Skermanella rosea: one gene and its partner. The protein of the gene in region 2 interacts with the protein of the main gene of each other region in a pairwise test. Links are inferred from orthologs where the notes say so. Each region holds a gene or a part of one and is shown on either strand. Other genes may lie near its edges. The genes, in order: JL101_RS07460 and JL101_RS01495.

Region 1 (3,193 bases), 1.3 Mb from region 2 along the record:
TTCTGACCGGGCGCGACCGGACCCGGCTGGACGAGGTGGCGGCCCGCTGCTCCGCGCGCGGGGCCGATGTCCGGGCGGCGGTTATCGACGTGACCGACCGCGAGGGCATGCGGCAGTGGCTGTCCGGGGTCGACGCCGTGTCGCCGATCGACCTGTGCATCGCCAATGCCGGGATCAGCGGCGGGACCGGCGGCGGTGACGGAAAGCGGGGCAGCGGCGAGAGCGAGGAGCAGGCCCGGCGCATCTTCTCGGTCAACCTGGACGGCGTGCTGAACACCATCCACCCGCTGATCGGCCCGATGGTGGAACGCGGACGCGGCCAGCTGGGGCTGGTCAGCTCGCTCGCCGGATTCCACGGCTATCCCGGGGCTCCGGCCTACTGCGCCAGCAAGGCGGCGGTGAGAAGCTACGGCGAGTCGCTCCGGCTGGCCCTGCGGCCGAACGGCATTGAGGTCTCGGTGATCTGCCCCGGCTTCGTGCGCAGCCGGATCACCGACCGCAACCGCTTTCCGATGCCGTTCCTGATGGATGCCGACCGGGCCGCGCGGATCATCCGGCGCGGATTGGAGCGCGACCGCGCCCGCATCGCCTTCCCGTTCCCGACATACTTCATGAGTTGGCTGGTCGGCGCCCTGCCCGCCGAGCTGGCCGACGTCCTGCTGGCCAGGACGCCGGCCAAGGACTGACCGGCGCGCTCAGGCGGCGCCGGCCGCCTCCGACTCGGCGGCTTCGAGCGCCTCCAGCGCCTCCATCCAGGTGTCCTCGGCGGCGCCGAGCTTTTTCTGCACCTCGCCCAGGTCGATCTGGAGCTTGGTCACCTTGTCCGCCGGGCCGCTGTAGAGGGCGGGGTCGGCCAGCTTGGTTTCCAGCGCCTGCCGCTCGCGGGTCAGCTTGGCGATCAGCTTCTCGGCATCGTCCGCCTTGCGCTTGAGCGGCGCCAGGGCTGCCCGCAATTCGGCGGCGGCGCGCCGCTGGTCCTTCTTGCTGGGCCCGGCGTCGCGGTCGCTCCCGTCCGAGCGGTCGGCCCGGCTCCTCTCCAGCAGGAGCTTGCGGTAGTCCTCCAGGTCGCCGTCGTAGGACCGGCAGGCTCCGCCGTCGACCAGCCATAGCCGGTCGGCGGTCAGCTCGATCAGGTGGGGGTCGTGGCTGATCAGGATCACCGCCCCCTCGAAGCCGTTGATCGCCTGGATCAGCGCCTCGCGGCTGTCGATGTCCAGGTGGTTCGTCGGCTCGTCGAGCATCAGGACGTGGGGCGCGTCGCGGGTCATCAGGGCGAACAGGAGGCGGGCCTTCTCGCCCCCCGACAGCTTGGCGATCTGGGTGTCGGCCTTCTGCTGGGGAAAGCCGAAGCGGCCGAGATGGGCGCGGACCTTTTCGTCGACCACGTCCTTCATCCACAGCCGCGCCTGGGCAACCGCGGTCAGGTTCAGGTCCAGCTCCTCGGCCTGGTGCTGGGCGAAATAGCCGATCTTCAGCTTGCCGGATTTCCGCATCTCGCCCTTCATCGGGGCGAGGCGGCTGGCCAGCAGCTTGACCAGGGTCGATTTGCCGTTGCCGTTGGCACCCAGCAGCGCGATCCGGTCGTCCAGGTCGATGCGCAGGTCCAGCCCGCGCAGGATCGGCTTGCCGTCATAGCCGACATCGACGTCCTCGAGCTGGATCAGCGGCGGTGCCAGGGGCTCGGGCGACGGGAAGTCGAAACTGACGGTATGGTCCTCGACGATGCTGATGATGGGTTCCATCCGCTCCAGCATCTTGATGCGGCTCTGGGCCTGCCGCGCCTTGGACGCCTTGTAGCGGAATCGGTCGATGTAGGACTGGATATGCTTGCGCTGGGCGATCTGCTTCGCCTGGTTGGCGGCCAGCCGCTCCAGGTTGGCGCGCCGGGTCCGCTCGAACTGGTCGTACCCGCCGGCGTAGGAGACCAGCTTGCCCTGGTCCAGGTGGACCGTGGTGGTCGGCACCTTGTTCAGAAGCTCGCGGTCGTGGCTGACCAGCAGGATCGTGTGCGGGTAGTTCCGCAGGTAGTTCTCCAGCCAGATCGTCGCTTCGAGGTCCAGGTGGTTGGTCGGTTCGTCCAGCAGCAGCAGTTCCGGCTGGGCGAACAGCACGCCGGCCAGCGCCACGCGCATCCGCCAGCCGCCGGAGAAGTCGCTGCACGGCCGGGTCTGCGCCTCCGCGTCGAAGCCCAGGCCCGACAGGATCTGGGCGGCGCGGGCTGGGGCCGAGTGGGCATGGATGTCGGCCAGGCGCGTGTGGATCTCGCCGATGCGGTGCGGGTCGCGGGCGGTCTCCGCCTCCGCCAGCAGGGCCGTGCGCTCGACGTCGGCGGCAAGCACCGTGTCGATCAGGCTGACGTCGCTGCTCGGCGCCTCCTGGGCGACGATGCCGAGGCGGGTCTCCGCGGGCATGGTGATGGACCCGCCGTCCGGGGCCATCTGGCCGGCGATCAGGCGCAGCAGGGTCGTCTTGCCCGTGCCGTTGCGGCCGACCAGCGCGACGCGATGGCCCTTGGGAATGGCGACGGTGGCGTGGTCGAAGATCACACGCCCGCCGAAGCGGAAAATCAGATCGTTGATGTGAAGCATGCCGGGGCTGGTGATAGCATGGCGGACGGGCGGTTTTGAAGGGACTGGAAACGGAAATCGCGATGGTGCCGAAAGGGGCGCCGGAAGGGTCCGTTGAAAAAGCCCCGTTGCTAACCCGGTCGATGCGCGTATATAACGCCGCGAATTTTGCGAGAGCACACAGGAGCCTTCCAACATGGCCGTCGAACGGACCTTGTCCATCATCAAGCCGGACGCGACCCGCCGGAACCTTACGGGCAAGATCAATGCCCGCTTCGAGGAAGCCGGGCTGCGGATCGTCGCGCAGAAGCGCATCCGCCTGACCAAGGAACAGGCGGAAAAGTTCTACGAGGTCCATGCCGAGCGCTCGTTCTTCGGCGAGCTGGTCGACTTCATGATTTCGGGTCCTGTGGTGGTCCAGGTCCTGGAAGGCGACAACGCCGTCCAGCGCAACCGCGACATCATGGGTGCCACCAACCCGGCGAACGCCGCCCCCGGCACGATCCGCAAGGACTTCGCCGAGTCGATCGAGGCCAACTCGGTCCACGGCTCGGACAGCCCGGAGAACGCCGCCCGCGAGATCAAGTTCTTCTTCAGCAAGAGCGAAATCGTTCCCTGATACGGGT
Region 2 (3,786 bases):
TTCCAGTTCCAGCAGGGGCTCGTCCATGGCGACCGAGTCGCCAACCTTCTTCAGCCACTTCGCGACGGTGGCTTCGCTGACCGATTCACCGAGGACGGGGACCGTGATTTCCAGGGCCATGATTTCAAACCTTTTTATGTGAGCGGTTCGCTCGGTTTTGTTGGGAGATGCGGGGGCGGCCGCAGGACGGCGCCCCCGCAGGTCCGGTTACTTGACGGTCAGCGCCTCGTCGACGAGCTGCGCCTGCTCGCGGTTGTGCCGCTTCAGCAGGCCGGTCGCCGGGGAGGCCGCCTCGATGCGGCCGGCATAGAGCGGACGGCTCGCCTTGAGCTGGGCCGCCACCATGCAGTCCTCGAGCCGGCGGTCGATGAAGGTCCAGGCCCCCATGTTGCGCGGCTCTTCCTGGCACCAGACCACGTCGGCGTTGGCGTAGCGGGACAGCTCGCGGGTCAGCGAGGTGCGCGGGAACGGGTAGAGCTGCTCCAGCCGGACGATCGCCACGTCCTTGATGCCCCGCGTCTCGCGCTCCTGCAGCAGGTCGTAATAGACCTTGCCGGTGCACAGCACGACCCGCTTGACCTGGTCGTCGGCGACCAGCTCGTACGGCTCGCTCAGGATGCGGTGGAACGAGGTGCCGGGACCGAAATCCTCCAGCTTCGACACCGCCAGCTTGTGGCGCAGCAGCGACTTCGGCTCGAACACGACCAGCGGCTTGCGGAAGTCGCGGCGGACCTGCCGGCGCAGCGCGTGGAAATAGTTGGCCGGCGTCGTGCAGTTCAGGATCTGCCAGTTGTCCTCGCCGCACATCTGCAGGTACCGCTCCAGCCGGGCGGAGCTGTGCTCCGGCCCCTGCCCCTCGTAGCCGTGGGGCAGCAGCATCACCAGGCCGGACATGCGCAGCCACTTGGACTCGCCCGAGCTGATGAACTGGTCGATGATCACCTGGGCGCCGTTGGCGAAGTCGCCGAACTGCGCCTCCCAGATCACCAGTTCGTGCGGCTCGGCCAGCGAGACGCCGTACTCGAAGCCCAGCACCGCCGCTTCCGACAGCGGGCTGTCGTGGACCTCGTAGATCGCCTGGCCTTCCCGGATGTTGTTGAGCGGGATGAAGCGCTCCTCGGTCTCCTGGTCGACCAGCACCGAGTGCCGCTGGGAGAAGGTGCCGCGGCCGACGTCCTGGCCGGACAGCCGGACCGGCGTGCCCTCGACGCACAGGGTGCCGAACGCCAGTGCCTCGGCGGTCGCCCAGTCGATGCCCTCGCCGCTCTCGATCGCCTGGGCCTTGGCCTTGAGCTGGCGGGCGATCTTGGAATTGATCTTGATGTGCTTCGGCTCGGTCGAGATCGCCTTGCCGACCTCGCGCAGCACGTCCAGCTCGACCGCGGTGTTGCCGCGGCGGTCGTCGCCCGACGCCGCCTCCAGGCCCGACCACTTGCCTTCCAGCCAGTCGGCGCGGTTGGGCTTGTAATGGCTGGCGACCTCGAACTCGTCCTCCAGCTTCTTGTAGAAGTCGGCGACGATCTTCTCCGACTCCTCCGCCGTGATGACGTTCTCGTCGATCAGCTTCTTCGCGTAGATCTCGCGGGTCGTGGCGTGGCTGCGGATCGCCTTGTACATCAGCGGCTGGGTGAACGCGGGCTCGTCACCCTCGTTGTGGCCGTGGCGGCGATAGCAGAACAGGTCGACGACCACGTCCTTCTTGAACTTCTGGCGGAACTCGATCGCGATCCGGGCGACGTGGACGACCGCTTCCGGGTCGTCGCCGTTGACGTGGAAGATCGGCGCCTGGATCATCTTCGCGACGTCGGTGCAGTACGGCCCCGAGCGCGAATAGCTCGGCATCGTGGTGAAGCCGATCTGGTTGTTGATGATGAAGTGGATCGTGCCGCCGACGCGATAGCCCTTCAGCTCGCTCATCATCAGCGTCTCGGCCACCAGTCCCTGGCCGGCGAAGGCGGCGTCGCCGTGCAGCAGGATGCCCAGCACCTCGTCGCGGCTCTCGTCGGTCGGCGGGACGGTGCCGCAGCGCTGGATCTGCTTGGCGCGCACGCGGCCGATCACGACCGGGTCGACCGCCTCCAGGTGCGACGGGTTCGGGCTCAGCGACAGATGGACGGAGTTGCCGTCGAAGTCGCGGTCCGAGGAGGTGCCCAGGTGGTACTTGACGTCGCCCGAGCCCTGGACGTCCTCCGGATGGGCCGAATTGCCCTGGAACTCCGAGAAGATCGCCTTGAACGGCTTGCCCATGAAGTTGGCCAGCACGTTCAGGCGGCCGCGGTGGGCCATGCCGAGCACGACCTCGCGCAGTCCAAGCTGGCCGCCGCGCTTCAGCACCTGCTCCATGGCGGGCATCAGGGCCTCGCCGCCGTCCAGGCCGAAGCGCTTGGTGCCGGTGTATTTCTTGTCGAGAAAGCGCTCGAAGTTCTCGGCCGCGGTCAGCCGCTCCAGGATCGCCTTCTTGCCGTTGACCGTGAAGTCCGTGTGGTTGCGCCCGCCCTCGATGCGCTCCTGGATCCAGGCCTTCTGGTCGGGATCCTGGATGTGCATGAACTCGACGCCGATGGTGCCGCAATAGGTCTTCTTCAGCACCTCCAGGATCTGGCGCAGCGTCGCCGTCTCCATGCCGAGGACGTTGTTGATGAAGATCGGGCGGTCCCAGTCGGCGTCGGTGAAGCCGTAGGTCTTGGGATCCAGTTCCGGATGCTGCTCGCGCTTCTCCAGCCCCAGCGGGTCCAGGGTGGCCTGGAGATGGCCGCGGACGCGGTAGACGCGGATCAGCATCAGCGCCCGCAGGCTGTCCAGCGTGGCGGCGCGGAGCTGGTCCTGGTCGATCACGGCAGCCGGCGCCGCGGCGCCGTTCGGGGCGGCGTGGCCGTTGGCCTTGGCCTGCGCCGAACCGTTCGGCTTGGCGGCGGGGGCGGGTTCCTCGCCGATCACCGCCGTGGTGTTGGGCGCCCAGCTCGCCCCGCGCAGTTCGTCCAGCACCTCCCGCGCGTCGTCGTTCAGTTCGCCGAAGAAGCTGCTCCAGCTCTGGTCGACGGACTGCGGGTCCTTGAGATAACGGGCGTACAGCTCGGCGATGAAAGTGGCGTTCGAGCCGAAAAGGAACGATGACTGATCAGGGGTCGCTGCGATCGCTGACATTTGTTAATGACGCGGGCGTTGGCGCCCGCGCCCTCTTTCTGGCAAGGGTTTACGGCTCCGACGGGCCGGTCGGGGACCGGCCCGGGCTGATCGGGATCAACCCTTCAGAGCCTTCAGCATGGTGCTGCCCAGGCTGGCCGGGCTGTCGGCAACGTGGATGCCGGCGGACTTCAGCGCCTCGACCTTGAAGTCGGCGGTGTCGTTGCCGCCGGAGATCACGGCGCCGGCATGTCCCATCCGGCGTCCCGGAGGAGCGGTGCGGCCGGCGATGAAGCCGACGACCGGCTTCTTCGTCTTGCTGTCCCTGAGGAATTCGGCTCCCTTGACCTCGGCGTCGCCGCCGATCTCGCCGATCATGATGATGCCTTCGGTCTCCGGATCGTCCAGGAACAGCTCCAGGCTGTCCACGAAGTTGGTGCCGTTGACCGGGTCGCCGCCGATGCCGATGCAGGTCGACTGCCCCAGGCCCGCCGCCGTGGTCTGCGCCACCGCTTCATATGTGAGGGTGCCGGAGCGGGAGACAACACCGATCTTGCCGCGGCGGTGGATATGGCCGGGCATGATGCCGATCTTGCACTCGTCCGGGGTGATGACGCCCGGGCAGTTCGGACCGATCAGGCGGGTCTTGGAGCCGGCCAGGGC

The links.
Region 1: the proteins of JL101_RS01495 (region 2) and JL101_RS07460 interact in binary tests that used the Escherichia coli proteins (3 or more experiments, as listed by UniProt). The link is inferred for Skermanella rosea from one-to-one orthologs.

What each region holds. Positions count from the first base shown.
Region 1 is NZ_CP086111.1:1,604,502-1,607,694, reverse strand. The notes cover bases 143-3,023. They hold JL101_RS07460 (ABC-F family ATP-binding cassette domain-containing protein), read right to left. Parts: upstream 2,589-3,023; coding sequence 696-2,588; downstream 143-695. Other genes in these bases: ndk (nucleoside-diphosphate kinase), read left to right, coding at 2,764-3,023; JL101_RS07465 (SDR family NAD(P)-dependent oxidoreductase), read left to right, coding at 143-686. Also shown: more of JL101_RS07465, read left to right, coding at 1-142; more of ndk, read left to right, coding at 3,024-3,186. UniProt on the Escherichia coli protein: Genetic data indicate it may be involved in ribosome assembly or function.
Region 2 is NZ_CP086111.1:313,721-317,506, reverse strand. The notes cover bases 8-3,481. They hold JL101_RS01495 (2-oxoglutarate dehydrogenase E1 component), read right to left. Parts: upstream 3,145-3,481; coding sequence 208-3,144; downstream 8-207. Other genes in these bases: sucD (succinate--CoA ligase subunit alpha), read right to left, coding at 3,241-3,481; odhB (2-oxoglutarate dehydrogenase complex dihydrolipoyllysine-residue succinyltransferase), read right to left, coding at 8-120. Also shown: more of odhB, read right to left, coding at 1-7; more of sucD, read right to left, coding at 3,482-3,786. UniProt on the Escherichia coli protein: E1 component of the 2-oxoglutarate dehydrogenase (OGDH) complex which catalyzes the decarboxylation of 2-oxoglutarate, the first step in the conversion of 2-oxoglutarate to succinyl-CoA and CO(2).